2 linked regions of the Pontibacter liquoris genome follow. The protein of the gene in region 1 interacts with the protein of each later gene in a pairwise test. Links are inferred from orthologs where the notes say so. Each region holds a gene or a part of one and is shown in the gene's direction. Other genes may lie near its edges. The genes, in order: priA and LWL52_RS19890.

What was found.
Region 2: the proteins of priA (region 1) and LWL52_RS19890 interact in binary tests that used the Escherichia coli proteins (3 or more experiments, as listed by UniProt). The link is inferred for Pontibacter liquoris from one-to-one orthologs.

The regions. Positions count from the first base shown.
Region 1 is NZ_JALEBG010000001.1:767,850-778,071, reverse strand. Bases 2,150-5,250 are described here. They hold priA (replication restart helicase PriA), read left to right. Parts: upstream 2,150-2,484; coding sequence 2,485-5,016; downstream 5,017-5,250. Other genes in these bases: LWL52_RS03165 (hypothetical protein), read right to left, coding at 5,215-5,250; LWL52_RS03175 (hypothetical protein), read left to right, coding at 2,150-2,392. Outside these bases: LWL52_RS03180 (M20/M25/M40 family metallo-hydrolase), read left to right, coding at 1-845; more of LWL52_RS03175, read left to right, coding at 953-2,149; more of LWL52_RS03165, read right to left, coding at 5,251-5,394; LWL52_RS03160 (DinB family protein), read right to left, coding at 5,435-5,959; LWL52_RS03155 (M14 family metallopeptidase), read right to left, coding at 6,220-8,784; LWL52_RS03150 (hypothetical protein), read left to right, coding at 9,404-10,222.
Region 2 is NZ_JALEBG010000003.1:666,915-677,004, forward strand. Bases 4,159-7,127 are described here. They hold LWL52_RS19890 (single-stranded DNA-binding protein), read left to right. Parts: upstream 4,159-5,389; coding sequence 5,390-5,866; downstream 5,867-7,127. Other genes in these bases: mutY (A/G-specific adenine glycosylase), read left to right, coding at 4,188-5,282; gldE (gliding motility-associated protein GldE), read left to right, coding at 5,992-7,127. In the rest of the region: LWL52_RS19865 (porin family protein), read left to right, coding at 64-726; LWL52_RS19870 (Rne/Rng family ribonuclease), read right to left, coding at 800-2,398; LWL52_RS19875 (tetratricopeptide repeat protein), read right to left, coding at 2,609-3,481; LWL52_RS19880 (HU family DNA-binding protein), read right to left, coding at 3,548-3,853; more of gldE, read left to right, coding at 7,128-7,263; gliding motility lipoprotein GldD, read left to right, coding at 7,301-7,843; ATP-dependent DNA helicase RecG, read left to right, coding at 8,094-10,090. UniProt on the Escherichia coli protein: Plays an important role in DNA replication, recombination and repair. Binds to ssDNA and to an array of partner proteins to recruit them to their sites of action during DNA metabolism. Acts as a sliding platform that migrates on DNA via reptation.

The DNA.
Region 1 (10,222 bases):
TAAACCCAAAACATGAGAAAGCTTTTAACGGCTTTAAGAACCGCGCTGAGCAGGGCACGACCACCACAAGCCTGGGCAAAGGCCCCAGCCTTGCTTTTGTGCTCACCGATCAGCCCACAGCACCGGATTTTGAGCTGTCGGTAACCAACAAGGTCACGCAACAGGAACTCAAAAACGTGGCCGGTATGCTGGAGGGCAAGCGCAAGGATGAAGTGGTGGTGTTCTCGGGCCACTACGACCACATTGGTATTGGCGCGCCCCTGGACGGCGACAGCATTTCCAATGGGGCTGACGATGACGCCTCCGGCACCAGCGCGATGATCATGCTGGCCGAATACTATAAAAAGCAGCGCAAGCCGGAACGCACCCTGATCTTTGTCGCCTTTACAGCCGAAGAGATCGGCGGCTATGGCTCACGTTATTTTTCGGAGCAGCTGGACCCAAATAAGATCGTAGCCATGTTTAACATTGAGATGATCGGCAAGCCTTCTAAGTTTGGACCTAACAGCGCCTTTATTACGGGTTACGCGAAATCGGATATGGGCCAGTTGCTGCAGAAACGGCTGCAGGGCACCGCGTACAGCCTTCATCCTGACCCCTATCCGCAGCAGAACCTCTTTTACCGCTCCGACAATGCCACCCTGGCCCGTTTAGGCGTGCCGGCGCATACAATTTCTTCGGACCAGATAGACACGGATCCTTATTACCACACCGTGAACGATGAATTTGAGACGCTGGACATGGTCCACCTGACTAACATGGTAAAAGCCATTGCGCTGGCCTCGCAGGGAATTGTAAATGGCACCGACACCCCCACCCGGGTCGATACGGCCACGGTAGAATAACCAGCTGTAGTATAAGGTGCAGTTGCCGCTGCACCTTATACTACAGTTACACATACCGCAACTGCTGCAGTACTCGTATGAGAGAATAGTTAGTTATACCCGTACGCATGCGATACTTCTTACTGCTTGTTTGTTTGCTCCAGGGCTTACCCACCCGGGCACAGCAGCCTGTTTTTACTTGGGGCCCTGCTGTAAACCACGAAGCCCGGGAGCTGGAGCAAATGCAGGTAGTGGCGGCGAACAGTACCGGCTTTTATGCCTCCTATGTTCAGGATCACCAGGTTACACTGCAGCGCTACGATCAGAACGCGCAACTGCTCTGGGCCATTGCGGTGCTGCCGCGCACGCCGCAGGGGCAAACCTCCCGGTTCTTGGGCGCGGTGCTGCTGCATAACAAACTTTATGTGCTCTCTACCTTTTCCAGCGGCGGGCGCACCCGGGTCTTTGCACAGCATATTTCCGAAACAGGCAACTATAACCCGCAAATCCTGGTTTTAGGCAGCAGCGTGTATGGCAGCCGGGTGCTTTTTGCCACGGAACCAAACAAGGCTACCCTGCTACTGGTGCAGACAGGTGAGACGAGCGGCCCCGCTTCCGTCACCCTGCTCTCAAAGGACCTGAAACCCCGCTGGACGGAGGACCTCAAGACAACAGGCAGAATACAGGAAGTATTGTTAAAACGTGATGGGTCTTCTTTTATACTTACCTGGGACGGGGCAACAGCCCCCGCTACCGCCGCTTTTCAGCTTTACCGCTTCAGCGATGACGGCCGGCTAACAAACAAAGCCCTGGGCCATGAGCAATACCGGCCGCTGCAGGCCCGGCTCCTGCTTACTCCCGGGCGCGACGTGGTGGTAGCCGGTTACATTGTGCCCGCCACATCGGTGGTTACCCAGAACCCTGAACCCAAAGGCACCTTTTACTACCGGCTGCCTGACGGCAAGATGCCGGACCCGGTGATTTCCTTCAGCTTGTTTGATACCGATTTTATACTTGACTACAAGCGGCACAAACCAGACGACGACCACAGCCAGCGCCTGCGCAGCCTGCAGCTCGGCCCTTTAATACCTGCCGGAAAACAGGGGGCGACGCTGATCGGGGAAGTAACGTTTGCACAGGCTGCCGGCGGCTATGTCACGCAGAATCATGACGATATCCTTATGACCTCCCTTTCGCCTGCAGGCACACCCACCTACATTACCACCATCAACAAAGAGCAGCACAGCCCCCGGAATGCCATTTTCCAGGGCTCCTATTTTGCTACCGCCATCGGCGACACGCTGCATTTGCTTTATTTGAATTTCAGATACGCCGATACTGCTGAAAATAACGAAGAAGAAAGCATCCTTCCGGAAGAAGCAGTACCGGTGCATGTAACCGTTGCGCCAGACGGAAGCCAGCAGCTACGGCCGCTTCAATACAGCGTAGCAGACTCGGCGGCTAGTTTTTACCTGCGCCCTCCGGCTACTTTCCAGGTCTCGGAGCGGGAATATATTGTGCTGGGCATCGGTAAAGGCTATTACAGGTATGGCCGGATGCGGTTTTAAGGGCCTGCTGCCTTCCTTTTGATTCTCGCGTAATCAGCCGCCAACAATCCGCAATTTTTACGACCTTTGTAAACGCTAACGTAGAAACACCCTTGTCCGAACTGCTGAATTTCAATTTTCCGCCGGAGCCGGCCGTTGACCGCGTCACCTTGTTTGCCGACGTGATCCTGCCCCTGCCGCTACCCAAGCTCTATACTTATCGCATCCCCTTTGAGATGAACGATGAGGTGCTGGTGGGGGCGCGCGTAATTGTGCAGTTCGGAGCCAAGAAAGTGCTAAGCTGCATTGTGGCCGAGATCCACGAAAATGCCCCAGCCGAGTACCAGGCCAAGTATATACTGGATGTGCTCGACGATACGCCCATTATTACGGCGCCGCAGCTCAAGCTCTTTAAATGGATTGCCGACTATTATATGTGCACTTTGGGCGAGGTGATCAACGCGGCACTTCCTTCTGCGCTGAAACTGAGCAGCGAGTCGCGCATACAGCTGCACCCGCAGTATAACCCCGAAGAAGACGAGCTTATACTTGCCCCGCAGGAAGAAAAAATCATTTTTGCCCTGCAGCAAAACCAGGCCCTCACTTTTACCGAAGTGGGCAACCTGCTGCAGCTCAAAAGCTCACATAAGTTTATCAAGTCGCTCATCCAGAAAGAGGCCATCATCATTTATGAGCAGGTCAGCGACAAGTTCTCGCCCAAAGTGGTAAAGAAGGTGCGCCTCTCAGAGCATTTTGTGCAGGAAGAAGGCATGCTGGAAGAGCTTTTTAACCAGCTGACCCCGCTCCCCAAGCAACTCGATATCCTGCTCAATTACCTCCAGAAAGTACCCGTGCACCAGGACGTGCACCTCAACTACAAAGGCCTGGAGAAAAGTACGCTCACGGGCAACCCGCACCTGTCGGCTTCGTCGGTTAACACGCTCATTAAAAAAGGTGTGCTGGAGCAGTTCGACCAGATCGTGTCGCGCTTCCCGATGGACAACGAGCCCCAGCAAATGCCCATGGCCTTGTCGGAACACCAGCTGCAGGCTAAGGACGAGATCCTGGGTTTGTTTAAAGAGAAAGATTCGGTGCTGCTGCATGGCATCACCGGCAGTGGCAAAACCGAAGTATACATCGACCTGATCAAACATGCCCTGGAAGGCGGCGGCCAGGTATTATACTTGCTGCCCGAAATTGCCCTTACGGCCCAAATCGTGACGCGCCTGATGAAAGTGTTTGGTGATAAGCTGGGCGTGTACCACTCCAAGTTCTCGGATAACGAGCGGGCCGAAGTATGGCAGGGCGTGCTGGCCGGGCGCTTCCAGGTGGTGGTGGGCGTGCGCTCGGCGGTTTTCCTGCCCTTCCACAACCTCTCGCTCATCATTATCGACGAGGAGCACGAGGCCAGTTACAAGCAGTATGACCCGGCGCCACGCTACAATGCCCGCGAAACGGCCCTGGTCATGGCCAGCCTGCAGGGCGCCAAAACGCTGCTGGGTTCGGCCACGCCCGCTATCGAGAGCTATTATAACTGCAAGAGTGGTCGCTGGGGCCTGGTAGAAATGAACAAGCGTTTCGGCAAAGCCCAGTTGCCCAGCATCGAGCTGGTGAACACACGCGAGGAGCAGCAGCGCAAAAATATGCACAGCCACTTCTCGGCCAAGCTTTTAACGGCTATTGAAGAACGGCTGCACCGCCAGGAGCAGGTGATTTTGTTCCAGAACCGCCGGGGCTACGCGCCCTTTATCTCCTGCGAGGAGTGCTCCTGGATACCCAAGTGCAAGTACTGCGCCGTGAGCCTGTCGTACCACAAGTATAACAACGAGCTGCGCTGCCACTACTGCGGCTACCACGAGCACATGCCCCACGACTGCCCGGCCTGCGGGGCTACCACACTGAAAAGTATGGGCTTTGGTACCGAAAAGGTGGAGGACGAGCTGAAACTATTGCTGCCCAATGCCGAAGTGCAGCGCATGGACCTGGACACGACCAAAAAGAAGAACAGCTACCAGCAGATCATCGCCGATTTCGAGACCGGCCGCACCAATGTGCTGGTGGGCACGCAGATGGTTACGAAAGGACTGGATTTTGAGAACGTGAGTCTGGTCGGTATCCTGAATGCCGATACGATCATCAACTTCCCCGATTTCCGGGCGCACGAGCGGGCGTACCAGCTGTTTGTGCAGGTAAGCGGCCGGGCGGGGCGCAAAGGCAAGCCCGGCGCCGTGATCATCCAGACCCGTGACCCATTGCAGCCTATCTTCCGAAAAGTGCACAGCAACGATTACCAGAGCCTGTACGAGCATGAAATTGAAGAGCGGCTGCGCTTCAGTTACCCGCCTTTTGTGCGCATGATCCGCATCACGGTGAAACATGGGGAGGAACACACCGCTGAGAACGCGGCGATTGTGCTGGCCAAGGACCTGGCCGACCGGCTGGGTAAGCAGCAGGTGCTCGGGCCGGAAGTGCCCTACATCTTCAAGATTCGGAATTTGTTTCTGCAGGAGATCCATATCAAGCTGCCCCGCGAGCATACCAACCTGAAAGCTGCTAAAGGACAGATCGCCCAGGCCATTTTTAACGTGAAGCTGCTGCCTGATTTCAAAGGGCTGCGCATTGTAGCCGATGTAGATCCGGTGTAGCCAAAGCCCTGCAGGCCAGGCAAAAAGCAACCGGAAGACGGCAGGAAAATTTATTTTTTATTTTCAGCATCTGTTACAACTCCTGCCCCAGCCCTACGTATAGATAGATACCTTTGGCTAAAAGTTGAAAACCTGAGAGTCTGATCTATCCCCAAAAAGATAAATTAGCTTTCAGGTTTTTCCCGTTTATACCCGCTCCTACAGGTCCTGCTTGCGCAGTAACATCACCAGGTACAGGATCCCGAACACCAGGAACACAACAGTCAGGAAAATATCCAGCTTGCTATAGTTGCCCATCATAATTTTATACCCGTTTAGTCCGGCAAACACAAAACAGACAATAGTAAGTACAATGCGATAAAACCTCCGGTTCTGCATGGAATGGCTGTTAATTAGTTAAGAATACGTTTCTGATGGTTTACGCCAGGTAGCGCTCCCGGATTACTTTGAGGTGATGAATTTCGTGGCCGAGGATCACGTAGCCCAGTGCCCGCACCGAGCAAACGTTGCCGTTGGCCACGCCGGTCTGTTGCAATGCTTCCGCATCAAAGCTCCTGAAAAGGGCGATGGTGGCGGTTCGAACAGCCGTATACTCGGCAAGCAGGGCCATCATATCGCGGGCATCCGCTTTGGAAGGTATTACATAAATACCTTCGTCGAAGCCCGGTAGTTCTGTTTTGTCCTGGCGGGCAAAGCGCAGCGCGCGGTAAGCAAAGATCCGTTCGGCATCCATCATGTGCACCAACAACTCTTTTATACTCCATTTCCCCGCTGCATAGCGGTGCAGCAGTTTCTCCTCGCTCAGCTCCTGCATTAACCCGGCAATGTAAGTATAACTAGCGGTGAGGCCTTCCAGCAGGTCTTCGGCCTGCGCTTCCTGTATATAGTTTGCAAAAGCGGGACTATACTCTGTTGGTTGCGGGAACGTAATTATGGTGCTCATTTTTATCTTGCCTGTGGCAGCATCTGTTTCTACCTGCGAAGGTACTTAATTTTACCAAAGCGCCTACAGCATCCTTCCTCCGAAAAAGCCTGTGAGTTTATACTTTACCCCTGCAAACATGCTACTGACTTTGCAAAGCCAGCCTCGGCCCGGTTTCATACTTTGCTGCGGCTAGTTTCATCCTGCAACTTCTTCTAAAACAAAAATCCCCTTGCCTATAGTGGCAAGGGGATTTTCAAAAAGTAATTTCGGCGCAGGAATTACCTGCCTACCATGAACACGGCATTGCCAAAAAGCAGCTTGCCGCCTTGCCAGAAAGCCCGGAAGAGCGGGTTATCGGCCAGGTACACGACTTGCCCGCGGCCCATCTCCTGGGTGCCCAAAATCATGGCGTCCTGCAGCTTTTGCTTTGCCTGTGTACCCACAAAACCGGTAGTATAGTTTTTCTTCTTCAGCACGCCCACGTTCCAGCCATCCTCTAAAAACTCAAAGGCATTGGCCGACCGCACCAGGGCATAATAGGTATCATCGTAGCCAAAGGCCAGCGGATGGGTTTTATCCAGGTCCACGCGGTAAATGCTTCCCTGCACCATGTCGCTCAGTTCCTGGCGCTCACGCTGGCCGTATACCTGCAGGGCAGCGTACGGGCTTTTGCCTTTTTCAGCTTTCGCCTTGTCCTTGCCCGCTTCTTCTTCGTCTTCCCCTTTCAGTTTAAGGTTGAAGCCTTTTTTGCCGGCCAGAAAGCCTGCGGCATCTTCCATCGCGATCAGTTTGCCGCCCGCCTTTATCCAGTCTGTCACGGCTCCGAGCGTTTTCTCATTCAGCACCTCGCCGTACGAGCCATCCGGAAGGATAAGCACGTCAAACTCCTGAAGTGGCACCCTGCTAAAATAAGCGGTGTTGATGGCTGTAACCGGGTAGTTGATCTGCTGCTCAAAATAGTGCCATACTTCGCCAAAACCGTACGCCGAAACGCCCTCTCCTGTCATGATGGCTACTTTCGGCATTTTGATAGCATGCACACTGCCCGAGCCAAAGTCGCCACCGCTGGTAGCAAAGCCTGTTTCGGTAGCCTGAAGCGACACATTATACGTAGCTGCCAGCTGGCGCACAGTAGCATCCAGTTTATCGCCCAGGCGCTCGTTGCCACTGCGGGTAATAATGAGGGTGCCGGGAGCATACTGCGTTTTGCCCATTTCAAAAGGCTTCTCCGAAACACGAACCTTGATATCATGCTTCATCAGGTCTGCCAGGAAACGTAGGTCTTCCAGGCTGTTCCAGCGCGCCAGGTAAGCATAAGGGCGGGCAACAGAAATAGCTGGCGCAGCCGCCACAGCCGATTTAGCGGAAGCGGGCTCGAGGCGGTTTTTAAGCGCATAAGCCTGCAAGCCATACGCGTACGGAATGGCCCAAGTCGTAATGTCGTAGGTCAGCGAGTCTTCCAGTTTGGACTCGGGTTCGAATAGCACCTTTACCAGCGTGGATTTCGGCTGATACATACTTACCACCAGGTCGTTATCGCCTACTTTAAAGCTTTCGTTCTTGCCAGTGGTATAGTTAAACCCTTTCGCGGATTTGCTCTTGCTGCCATACCCATAGGCGATCTGCTGCCGGTCGAGGTAGTTGGCCAGTTGCTGTATTTTTTCGGCATTCTGGTCGGTAGCTTTCAGTACGAACGTTTTGTAAGTACCGCCCGGGTGGTTCAGATTGTTGTCATAGTACTTGCGGAACTCCTGCTTCAGCTGGTCGGCCTTTTCAGAAGCCGCCTGCAGGGTTGCCTTACTGGCCGCTACGTGGTGTGCAATGCGGTCGGTGAGGGTCAGCGTGTCGCCATCGGCTTTTATATACGCCAGGCCTGCACGGCCCGAGCCGCCTTGCTCGTAGGTCATGCCGATTGCCCCATTGTAGGTAGGCCATGTATCGCCGTAGCTGGGGTAAAACAGGTCATATTCTTCGCGGGTAAAGTATAGCCAGTTGTTCTTATCGAAGTACTGGCGGTTATACTCACCAATGGTGTTCTGAAACTGGCGCTGCCAGGGCGTGATGCTTTCGTGGTAAGGCTTGGCCGCCGGCGAAAAATAATACGGCGCCTCCGGTCCCATCTCGTGGAAGTCGGCGTGCACCTGGGGCAGCCACTGGTTGTAAACGGCTATGCGCTGCTTTGTTTCTATCTGCGTTTGCCAGGCCCAGTCGCGGTTCAGGTCAAAGTAATAGTGATTGGGGCGTCCGCCCGGCCATGGCTCCCAGTGTTCCCAGGCGTAAGGCGAGGCATTGCCGCCGCGGTTAGAGGCCTGCTTGTACCACTGCACATAGCGCTCGCGGCCATCGGGGTTAATGCAAGGGTCCAGCAGCACCACTTCGTTCTGCAGCCACTGCCGGCTCTGCTCGTTTGCCGGGTTCACCAGGTCGTAAAGTACCTGCATCACCGCCTCCGAGCTTACGGCCTCGTTGCCGTGCACGTTGTAGCTAAGCCAGGCAATAGCCGGCTGGTTGCCTTCTACCTGTCCTTTGGCCATACCTGCCATGCGCAGGCTGTTTTCGCGGATCTGCTCCAGGCGCGGCAGGTTTTCATCCGATGCAATGTAGGCCAGCACCAGCGGCCGTCCCTCGTAGGTATGGCCATATTCCTGCACTTTAATGCGGTTCGGCGCCTGTCGGGCTACATAGTATACATAATCCAGCAGGCGGGCGTGCGGGGTAAACTGCTGCCCCAGCTTATAGCCCAGAAATTGCTCTGGCGTCTGCAGGGTTTGCTGGGCTAGCGCCACCTGCACACTTAGCAGCAGGGCCACAAAAGCGAAGGTTCGCTTCAACGTGTTTGTCATAGGTTTAGGATTGTGAAAGTGCTTAAAAGTAAAGCGATCGATTAAGTCCCAATCTGCGCAAAAATGGTGACTTAGGCAAGTATTGCCAGGTGTGGAAACGCGCCTACCACAAAATTCATCCTATTCTGAATAATGTGCTCGTATTTTGCCGGTTATCAGCTCAACCCGGATCACTATAATAATTACAGCGGCGCTTATACCCTGCCCGAAGATGGCGGCTAACACTACATTGAAATTATCGATAGGATAGATAGAATAGATGAAGTATGGAATCATCCCTCATAGACACTCAAATGAACTGGGGAATGAACGAAATCCTGGCCGCCTTAGCGGATGCCTTCGCCAAAAATACTTATACTAATAACCTCTGTATCAAAGAGAAGTTATCCATAGAGCAATAGTTACCAGGTATAAACAGCAGCGGCAGGCACTGGCCTGCCGCTGCTGTTTATACCTGGTTAGACAAGTTTTAAGCTGCCAAAGTATTTGGCCATCAAAAATATAAGGCTCGTGGAAGGCAGGCAAGCCACATCAAAGACAAAGTATGATTTTTCCAACAACCCTTGAAAGAACATCCCGTACAGCAATTCATGGTTAAACACTAAAACTTATCTGATTGATGAAAAACAAACTTTTACTCCTGCTTTTCTTTCTACCCCTCCTGCTGGCCGGGTGCCAGGATCCTGATGATGATGTTGATTTCCCAACTCCGGAGCCCCCAAAGCCTGTAAGTGAGCTCATAAAGGACGATTGGTATCTTAAGGAGATTATAAATATTGATCCCGCTGGCCAAGAAACAACGAATCCTAGAAATACCAGATACAATATTGAGGAAGATTATATCCAAATCTACTATGATCCCACAGGACATGATTCGGGAGGAGGAGATTACATGCTTAAGGAAAGCGGAGGTAAAACTTATCTTGAACTTTATAATAGGTCTCTCTATGAAATTTATGAGATAACCTCTATCAATGACAGTTCGATGACCTGGGAAGTTACCGACAGCCTTTCACAGCTATGGGCTGAGAATCCGCCACCTTACCCATTGTCTGAACATTTTAAAATGACATTCAAAAGGAGAGTTAAACATCCGCTGGAAGATAAAATAATTGGGGGATTCTGGAATGTTGATTCTACTATTAAAGTAACGTACGATGCGGCAGGCAATATTATTAAAAAGGAAGGTTCCTCCAATCAAAACCGTCTCTTTAACTTTGAAATTGATATAGCAGAAATTTACCCACCGCAAAATGAGCCAGATGCTGACTATTATGAAGCCTCCTGGATTTTGAAAGACAGAGAGGGCAAAACATACCTGGAGTATGATAGTGAAGACTACACCACTATGATCATCAATCAAGTGATTTCTGTTACAGACGATAAGATGGTTTGGGAGCGGAAAGAGAGCCCAACGGTCTCGTATATTATCGAACTA
Region 2 (10,090 bases), on another replicon or contig:
TGTACAAAAATAGCCTGATGTTACGTATTAGGGTAACACCATTGCTTCAATTTAACTACGCTAATGAAGAAACTTACACTTTTATTGCTCTTTTTATGCGCCGGTTTCACGGCTATGGCGCAGATCGAAATCGGCCTGCAGGTATCGCCTACCATTGCGGGCAACCGTTTTGTGGCCGAAGACAAGTATAACCTGCAAAAAGAGAGCAGCAGCCTGCACCTGGGAGTCGGCGTGGTAGCCGATTATTTCTTTGCACAGAACTACGCTTTCAGCACCGGCCTGATGTACCGCGGCAAGGGTAGCGAGATCAAGTATAGCTACAACCGCCAGGATGGTAACCCGCCTGTTAGCGGAAAGGATGATATTTCGCTCCAGTACATTGAAATTCCGGTTTCGCTTAAGCTGTTCACCAACGAGGTGGCCCCCGGCACAGTGGCATACATCCAGGTAGGCGGCTCGTTAAACACCAAAGTAGCGGCCACCGTGAACGACAAAAAAGTAATAGACGGCCAGAAGGTAGGCAAGCGCTTTAACGTGTTCGAAGCGGATGCCCTGCTGGGTGCCGGTGCCGAGTTTCAGCTGGGTGAAAGCACCAAATTATTTGCCGGCCTCACCTATCACCGCGGCTTAAACAATATAGATGATTATTACCGCAAAGTGCTCGACGATAAAAACGTGTCGGTCAAGAACAACAGCGTTTCGCTGGACTTTGGCGTCAAGTTCTAAGCCTATACTTCCTATTTCATAAAGAAGCCGCTCCGATAGCTATCGGAGCGGCTTCTTTGTTTTAATCCTTTTATTATTCTTCGTCAGTATCCGGCACCACGCTCACATCGGTCAGTGTGGCACGCAATTCAATTTCATCGCCCCGTTCGTCCATCACCTTAAAGTCGGTAATGCCAAGCGATGTATCTTTTACCAGCTTGATCCACTTAAAGTACTTAAAGAACCATTTTACCTGCTTCGAGAGCAGCCCTTTGGTATAGTAGGCATGCACGAAAGGGTGCAGGTAAAGCTCCAGGCTTTTGTGGTTGTGGCTTGTCAGCAGGTCGTCTACCGCTGCATCAATTTCGTCTGTCACCAGAATACTGGCGGTAATTTTACCGGTGCCGCCGCAGGTGGGGCAAACTTCGCCGGTAATAATGTTTTGCTCCGGCCTTACACGCTGACGGGTAATCTGCATGAGGCCAAATTTAGAGATGGGGAGAATGGTAGACTTTGAACGGTCTCTCCGCATTTCCTCTTTCACTACTTCAAAAACTTTCTGGCGGTTTTCGGGCGACTTCATATCGATGAAGTCAATGACAATGATACCACCAAGATCCCGGAGGCGTAACTGGCGGGCCACTTCTTTGGCAGCCGTCATGTTCACATTCAGCGCCGTGGCCTCCTGATCGGTTTCGGTATTGGACTTGTTCCCACTGTTAACATCTACCACATGCAGGGCTTCGGTATGCTCTATTACCAGGTATCCGCCACCAGGTATAGTTACTGTTTTACCAAAGGCAGCCTTCAGCTGCTTTTCAATGTTAAAGTGTTCGTAGGTTTTGGTTTTACCGGTGTAATGCTTCAGAATCCGTAGTTTCTCTGGCGCAATACTGCCGATGTACGTTTTGATCTCGTCATAGAGCGTGGTATCATCCACCACTATGTTGTCAAAACTCTCGTTTAACAGATCTCTCAAAATGGAAGAAGAACGGTTGAGCTCCCCAATGATCTTATCACATGGTTTGGCTACCCGCAATGTCTTAAACCCTTCCTCCCAGTTGTCGAGCATGTTGCGCAGATCTTTGTCAAGCTCTGCTACCTCACGTCCTTCGGCCACCGTACGGATGATCACGCCGAAGTTCTCCGGCTTTATACTTGTGATCAGGCGCTTGAGGCGGGTGCGTTCTTCTTTGCTGACGATCTTCTTGGATACGCTGACCGTGTTTGAAAACGGCACCAGCACCAGGTAGCGGCCGGCTAAAGATATCTCGCAGGAAAGCCGTGGGCCTTTGGTGGAAATAGGTTCTTTTACGATCTGGACCAGCAGCTGCTGCCCTTTTTTAAGGACGTCGGCTATCTTGCCCAGTTTGTCTATTTCCGGCTCAAACTTAAACTGGTTGAGTTTGGGGGTTGCGTTCTTCTGTGTCTGTGCTGTTTTTACAAACTTGTTGAGGGTTTTGAAATTGGCGCCCAAGTCATGGTAATGCAGGAAAGCATCTTTCTGGTAGCCAATATCAATAAAAGCAGCATTTAGTCCGGGCATTACTTTTTTTACAGTGCCCAGGAAAATATCACCCACGATGTAATTCGTGTCTTTTCGTTCGAAGTGATATTCTACGAGCCTTTTATCCTGTAAAAGCGCAATGCGTTCGCCATCCTGAGTAGAATTGATGATTAGTTCGTTACTCAATTTCTCTCAAAGATTAGTTGGATGTATAGACCAAAGCCCACTATTGCACGAGCAATGTGGGCCTCAAATCACGCAGAAGAAATTACTTCTTCTTATGTCTGTTCTTTCTTAAGCGCTTCTTTCTTTTGTGCGTAGCGATCTTATGTCTTTTTCTTTTTTTTCCGCAAGGCATAGTCTTGTTTTTTTGATTGTATAAATAATTTCTTTTTTCTACTTGTCCAGTTCTGCCAACGCTTCATCTACCGAGGCTGTCAGGGCCGGGTCTTTGCTCATGGCCTTCGCGTTGTTAAACAGCGTTCTGGCTTCGTCGCGCTTTCCTGTTTTGGCCAGCGATACACCTAAATAAAAAGTAGCCTCCACGTTCTCCGGGTTCAGGTCAACAAGCTTCTGGAAACGTTCCGCTGCTTTGTCGTACTGCCCCGACTGCATGGAAAGCACGCCCAGGTTAAAGAGCGCCTTCTCGTTTTTCGGGTCTGCCGAGATCACCTCACGCAGCAGCGTAATGCCCTGCATCGGGTTGGTTGTAGCAATGTAAGTCATGGCTACATTCGTTTTAGCATCCAGGTTAGCGGGGTTGTTTTTCAGCACCTGCTCATACATCTCGCGGGCTTTGGCGCCAAGCTCGTTGGCACGCTCCTGTGTAGGAGCATACGTAAAGGCTTCGTAATAACTGTCGCCTGCTTTTTTGTAGGTTGTCTCGCCTGGTCGGGCTTTGGCAGCCTCTTCAAAATAATAGCCGGCACTGTCATACTTGCTGGCCGAAAAATAAGCATCTGCCAGCTGCGAGGCCATTTTTGCCCGCGCATGTTCGTCAGTGGCCTTGTTATACTTGCTACGGGCCGTGGTGAGCGCCATTAACTGTTCCGGCGTTGCTTCTGTGTGCGCGCCCGCAGGGCTTGCAGCAGTCGCTTCTGCCTCATGGCCATGGCCATCATCAGCCGAGTGCCCCTCTGCCGTTGCGGCTGCGCCGTCTTTGGCAAAGCTTTCTTTGTCCTTTTCGTTTACAATCACCTTCGGCAAGAAGAACATAGCGGCCACCAAAGCAATGGCTGCAACAACTATCAGTATTTGAGACCGTGACATTCTTCCTGCGTAAGGGATTATTTATGAATCAATAACAAAAATGAAGACAACAAAGATACAAAAGAATTAGGAATGCGCTAACTCTTTGATTTTTTTGCTGTTTTTGATCTTCTGGATGAAGGTTTTAGATGGCTTGAAGCTTGGGATAAAATGCTCGTCGATGATGATCGATGTGTTCTTGGAAATGTTGCGAGCTACTTTCTTCGCACGTTTCTTGTTCACAAAGCTACCAAAACCTCTCACATAGATGTTGTTACCATCGGCCATAGAGTCTTTCACTACTTTAAAGAAAGCTTCAATGGTAGCCTGCACATCCGCCTTATCGATCCCTGTTTTATCAGCAATCTCTGATATTACTTCTGCTTTAGTCACTTTTTTAGGTTTTATAAATTAAATAATAAGATAAATTCACGTCCAATTGCGACCCGAAAAAGCAGGCAGCTTGCCGCCTGACTTAGTGATTTTCGGGGCACAAAGGTAGTTTGACTTTTCGATAAGTAAAAGCATTACCTTTAAATTATTACCTGCTGAGTGTTAAACTTTTACACCCCGGGCTGTGTATTTTACAAGGCACATGACCCCTTAACGCAGGTTTGCAGTTTATATTTCAACCACTCAGTATGTTACTGCCTTTCAGCCCCGCTGAAAACAAATTGCTACCTTTGGCTGTTCAATTTCCTGCTTACCTGCCATCCGCTATACTTTAATGATGCACCCCTCCGCTCATGCGCATTTTGCCCGCACGCTTATCCGCTGGTACGGGCAGCACAAACGCAGCCTGCCTTGGCGCGACACCCTTAACCCATATTATATCTGGCTCTCGGAAGTGATTCTGCAACAAACGCGTGTGGCGCAGGGCCTGCCCTATTACCTGAAGTTCGTAGATGCTTACCCCACGGTGGAAGCACTGGCGGCAGCGCCTCAGGACGAAGTACTGCGGCTTTGGCAGGGACTGGGTTATTACTCCCGGGCCCGCAACATGCACCATACGGCCCGGTTGGTGGTAGAGCAGTATAACGGCACCTTTCCGAATACCTATGCCGAGCTGCTAAAACTGAAAGGCGTAGGCACCTACACCGCGGCGGCCATTGCGGCCTTCGCCTACAAAGAGCAGGTGGCCGTGCTGGATGGCAACGTCTTCCGGGTGCTGGCGCGTGTGTTTGGCCTGTCGGATGATATTGCCCTGCCGGCTTCGCGCAAGATCTTTCAGCAACTGGCCGATACGCTGGTGCCGGCTGATGCCCCGGACACTTACAACCAAGCCATTATGGAGTTTGGCGCTATCCAGTGCACGCCCGTTATACCCGACTGCCTCTTTTGCCCGCTGCAACAGGAGTGCTTTGCTTTTACGCATGGCCTGGTGCAGGAACTCCCTGTAAAAGCAAAAGCAAAAAAGCCGCGCCCGCGTTACTTCCATTACCTGGTATTTGAGCTGGCAGGTGCTTTTTACCTGCGCAAGCGCCTGGAAGGCGACATCTGGCAGGGCTTGTATGATTTTTACCTCTACGAAAGCGACGAGAAAAACCTGCCCCCGAAGGCGCTGCTGCAGGAGCTGGCAGCGGCCGGCATTCCGGTGCAGGAGGCGCAGTTGCAACTGCCCGCAAAGGATTATACCCACGTGCTCAGCCATCAAAAATTAACCGCCCGCTTTTACCGCATCCTGCTTCCGGCGCCTTTAAAAGAAGAGGTGCTGCAGGAAACCCGGCTGGCACTTTATACCGTGCCACAAATAGAGCAATTACCAAAACCAATTCTTATAAACAGCTATTTGAAAGATGCCAAGATTTTAGTATATTTATAGACTGAAACTATTTAGGCCAACAAAGCATTATCTGGTTCAGTAAGCCATATTGCCTCCAGCTTGGTTGCTGGAGTAGCCCAATTCACATAAATATTATCTTAGAAATCATGGCAAGTGTAAACAAAGTAATCCTGGTAGGGAACTTAGGCAAGGACCCCGAGATCCGTCACCTGGAAGGTGGCGTGGCAGTAGCCCGTTTCCCGATTGCGACTTCTGAAACCTTTAAAGACAAAAACGGCGCCAAGCAGGAGCGTACCGAGTGGCACAACATTGTGCTGTGGCGTGGCCTGGCCGAGGTAGCCGAAAAATACCTGCGCAAAGGCCAGTCTGTCTACATCGAAGGCAAGATCCGCACTAATAATTACCAGGACAAGGAAGGCGTGCAACGCTACAGCACCGAGATTGTAGCCGATAACATGACCATGCTGGGCGGCCGCTCAGAAAATGGCGGTAGCGGCAACTTCCAGGAACAATCAACTGCTGCTTCTTCGGGCAGCTTTGGCGGCGGAAGCGCTGCTTCTTCGGCAGGCAGCAATGCCTCATCGTTCCAGAACAGCGATGAGCCGGACGACCTGCCGTTCTAACCTATGTGTAACTAAATCATCTGATCTTGGACAGTATAGATTCCGGCGACCCCCTGAGTTATAGTTTTATCCAGCTATTTCAGAATGCTCTTCCTTTACTCAGGATAGAATATATAATAGCTCTTGTGGCCGGGTTTCTCCTATTGCTGCTCTCTGCCCTCACATCGGGGGCGGAGGCAGCTTTTTTCTCGCTTAGCGAGCAGGAGATCGCACGCTGTAAAACCAGCACCAAAAAATCGGAGCTCCTGGTTTACTCCCTCCTGCAGCAGCCCCGCAAACTGCTTACCAACATTCTGGTACTCAACAACGGCATCAATGTAGGCATCATTACACTGTTTGCTTATGTAGCCTGGCAGTTGTACGGCACCACCAGCCTGCCAGCCGGTGCACTCATTGCCTGCCTGCTGTTTGTTACGTTCCTTATCGTTTTCTGCGGCGAGGTATTGCCCAAAGTATACGCCCAGAAAAAACGGCTTGACATTGCCCGGCGCACTGCTCCCTTTCTGCGGGCCCTGCAAACCATTACCAGTCCGCTTTCGCAGCTGCTGATGGCTATCAGCGGCCACATCGAAAAGCATTACATGATCCGGGGCTACAACCATACCATCGAAGACCTGCACCATAACCTAGACGTGGCCCTGACCAACGAGGACTCCTCGCCGGAAGAGCGCCGCATTTTGCGGGGCGTAGTGAATTTCGGCTCTATTACGGTACGGCAGATCATGCGCCCGCGCATCGATATGGAAGCTTTCAGCACATCGGCCACGCTGCCCCAGTTACTGCCGCAAATTGTGAAATGGGGCTATTCGCGCATTCCGGTCTACTCCGAGAGCATGGATAAAATAGAAGGTATCCTCTACATAAAAGACCTGCTGCCTTACCTGGCCGAAACTGCTGGTTTTAACTGGCAGCAGCTCATCAGGCCGCCTTTTTTTGTGCCCGAAACACAGCGCATCTCCGACCTTTTCCAGGATTTTAAAGAAAAGCATGTGCACATGGCCATTGTGGTAAACGAGTATGGCACCACCTCGGGCCTGCTGACGCTGGAAGATATTGTGGAAGAAATTGTGGGCGAGATAAACGACGAGTTTGACGATGACGATGATATCATCTACTCGCAACTCGACGAAAATACCTATATCTTTGACGGCAAAACGTCGCTACACGATTTTTGTAAAATAACAGAAGTACCTTTTGATGCTTTTAACGAGGTAAAAGGCGACAACGAAACAGTGGCAGGCCTGATGCTGGCGCTCTTCTCCAATATTCCGAGAGTGGGCCAGGCAACTTCCTACGGCCGTTTCCATTTCACCATCGAGTCGGCGGACTTAAAGCGTGTAAAACGAGTGAAGATAAATGTTGCCACTAAAAAAGAAAACTACCATAAAGTTGGCTAAGCTGAAAGCATTTTTGTGGGTGAGCCTGGCTGCTGCCATGGCCGCCTGCAGTGCCGAGTATACACCCAAACCCAAAGGCTATAACCGCATCGATCTGCCCACAGCGGCCTACCAGTCCCTGCCGGCGCAGCACCCTTATACCTTTGAGTACTCTAAGTATGCCAAGATCCGCCCCGATTCTTCGGGTATAGCGCAGCCGCACTGGATCAACATCATCTACCCGCAGCTGGGTGCCAACGTGCAGCTTACCTACAAAAACATCGGCCACAGCGACAAGGTCCTCAACAGCCTCATCGAAGACTCCCGCAAGCTTACGTCCAAGCACCAGATCAAGGCCTATTCTATTGAGGAATCGGAGATAAAAACACCGGCCGGCGATATAGCCGCTGTGTTTGAGCTGACCGGCGAAGTACCCAGCCAGTTCCAATTTTACGTTACCGACTCCACCGAGCACTTCCTGCGCGGCGCTTTATACTTCCGCACCGCTACCGCCAACGACTCGCTGGCTCCGGTAATTGAATTCGTAAAAAAAGATATTATCCATTTGCTGAACACGCTCAAGTGGCGGGAAGAGAAGTAGGTGTTTATACATGCTTGTTTGATCAGCAAGTATAAACTGATTACCTCGTAGCTGCGAGTGCCTGATTGGATACCTAGCACCAGACACTCGCAGGAGCTGCGCACACTGCGAGGTTTTGAGACTTGATGCACAAGTATAAAGCAAGTATATATAAAGTATAAAGCCCCGGCAGCACTTCAACCTGTCGGGGCTTTTGCTTATTTTTGTACGTATACTTGCCATACTTCATACGGAACCCTTAGCCAAAGCCTTGAGCAACTTTTTCCATACAAAGCTAGAGTACCTGAAAGGCGTGGGGCCGATGCGGGCGGAGCTGTTGCAGAAAGAGCTCAACATGTTCACCTACGGCGACCTTATCCAGCATTACCCCTTCCGCTACCTCGACCGTACGCAGTTCTACAAAGTAGCCGAGCTGGACGAAAGCATGCCGTATGTGCAGGTGCGCGGCCGCATCCGGGGCAAAGAAGTGCTGGGCGAGGGACGCAAGAAACGCCTGGCAGCCACGCTGGTAGACGAGGATGGCGGCCAGCTGGAGCTGGTCTGGTTTAAGGGCGTGCAGTGGATGCAGAAAACGCTGAAGAACCATACCGATTACATCGTGTTCGGCAAGCCCACCGAGTTTAACGGCCGCTATAGTATGGCGCACCCCGAGCTGGAGGAGCTGGAAGAGGAGAAACAAACCTCGGCCTTTCTGCAGCCCGTGTACCATACCACCGAAAAGCTAAAAGCCCACCGCATCGACAGCAAAGTCATCAGTAAGATGATGGAGCACCTGCTAAAAGTGGCGCTGCCACAGGTGCAGGAAACCCTTTCCGAAGAGCTCATCGACCACTACCGGCTTATGGACAAGCGCAATGCGCTGCGCAACATTCATTTCCCGGAGTCGGCGGAGAAGTATAAAGCGGCCACGTTCCGGCTGAAGTTCGAGGAACTTTTCTACATACAGCTGCGCCTGTTCCGGCAAAAGCTGGTGCGCAAAGCCGATCTCAAAGGCCAGGTATTTAACCAGGTGCCCACGCTCACCGACTTCTATAAAAATCACCTCACCTTTGATCTGACCAACGCGCAGAAGCGGGTGGTAAAGGAAATTTACAAAGACCTGACAGCTGGCAAGCAGATGAACCGGCTGTTGCAGGGAGATGTGGGCTCCGGCAAAACCATTGTGGCATTTATTACCATGCTCATTGCGGCCGACAACGGGGCGCAGTCGGTGCTGATGGCGCCGACCGAGATCCTGGCCGACCAGCATTATGTGGGCCTGAAGAAATTTGCCGACAGCTTAGGCATTAACCTGGGCAAACTGACCGGCTCGAGCAAAACCAGCGAACGCAAGGTGCTGCACGAACAACTGCGCTCCGGCGAGATGAAAATGATTGTGGGCACGCACGCGCTGCTCGAAGAAGTGGTGCAGTTCCAGAACCTGGGCCTGTGCATTGTGGACGAGCAGCACCGCTTCGGCGTGGAGCAACGCTCCAAGCTGTGGCGCAAGAACCCGCGCATAATCCCGCATGTACTCGTAATGACGGCTACCCCGATCCCTCGCACCTTGGCCATGACCTTGTATGGCGACCTGGATGTATCGGTAATTGATGAGCTACCGGCGGGCCGGAAAGAGATCGTGACCGTGCACCGCTTCGACTCGCACCGCCTGCGCGTTTTCCAGTTTATCCGCGACCAGATAAAGCTGGGCCGCCAGGTATACATTGTGTACCCGCTTATAGAGGAATCGGAGCAGATGGAGAACTACAAAGACCTGATGGACGGCTATGAGAGCGTGAAACGCGCTTTCCCGGAGTATAAGGTAAGTATGGTACACGGCAAAATGAAGTCGCAGGACAAAGATTACGAGATGCAGCGCTTTGTAAAGCACGAGACGCACATTATGGTAGCCACCACCGTGATCGAGGTTGGCGTGAACGTGCCGAATGCCTCAGTAATGGTGATTGAGAGTGCCGAGCGTTTTGGCTTGTCGCAGCTGCACCAGCTGCGCGGGCGCGTAGGCCGGGGCGCCGAGCAAAGCTACTGCATCCTGATGACGGGCTACAAGCTGAGCAAAGACAGCAAAACAAGGCTGGAGACGATGGTGCGCACCAACAACGGCTTCGAGATTGCCGACATCGACCTGAAACTGCGCGGCCCCGGCGATCTGATGGGCACGCAGCAAAGCGGCGTGCTGGACCTACTGATCTCCGACCTGGCCAAAGATGCGCCAATCCTTCAGGAGGCGCGGGCAGCGGCGCAACGCGT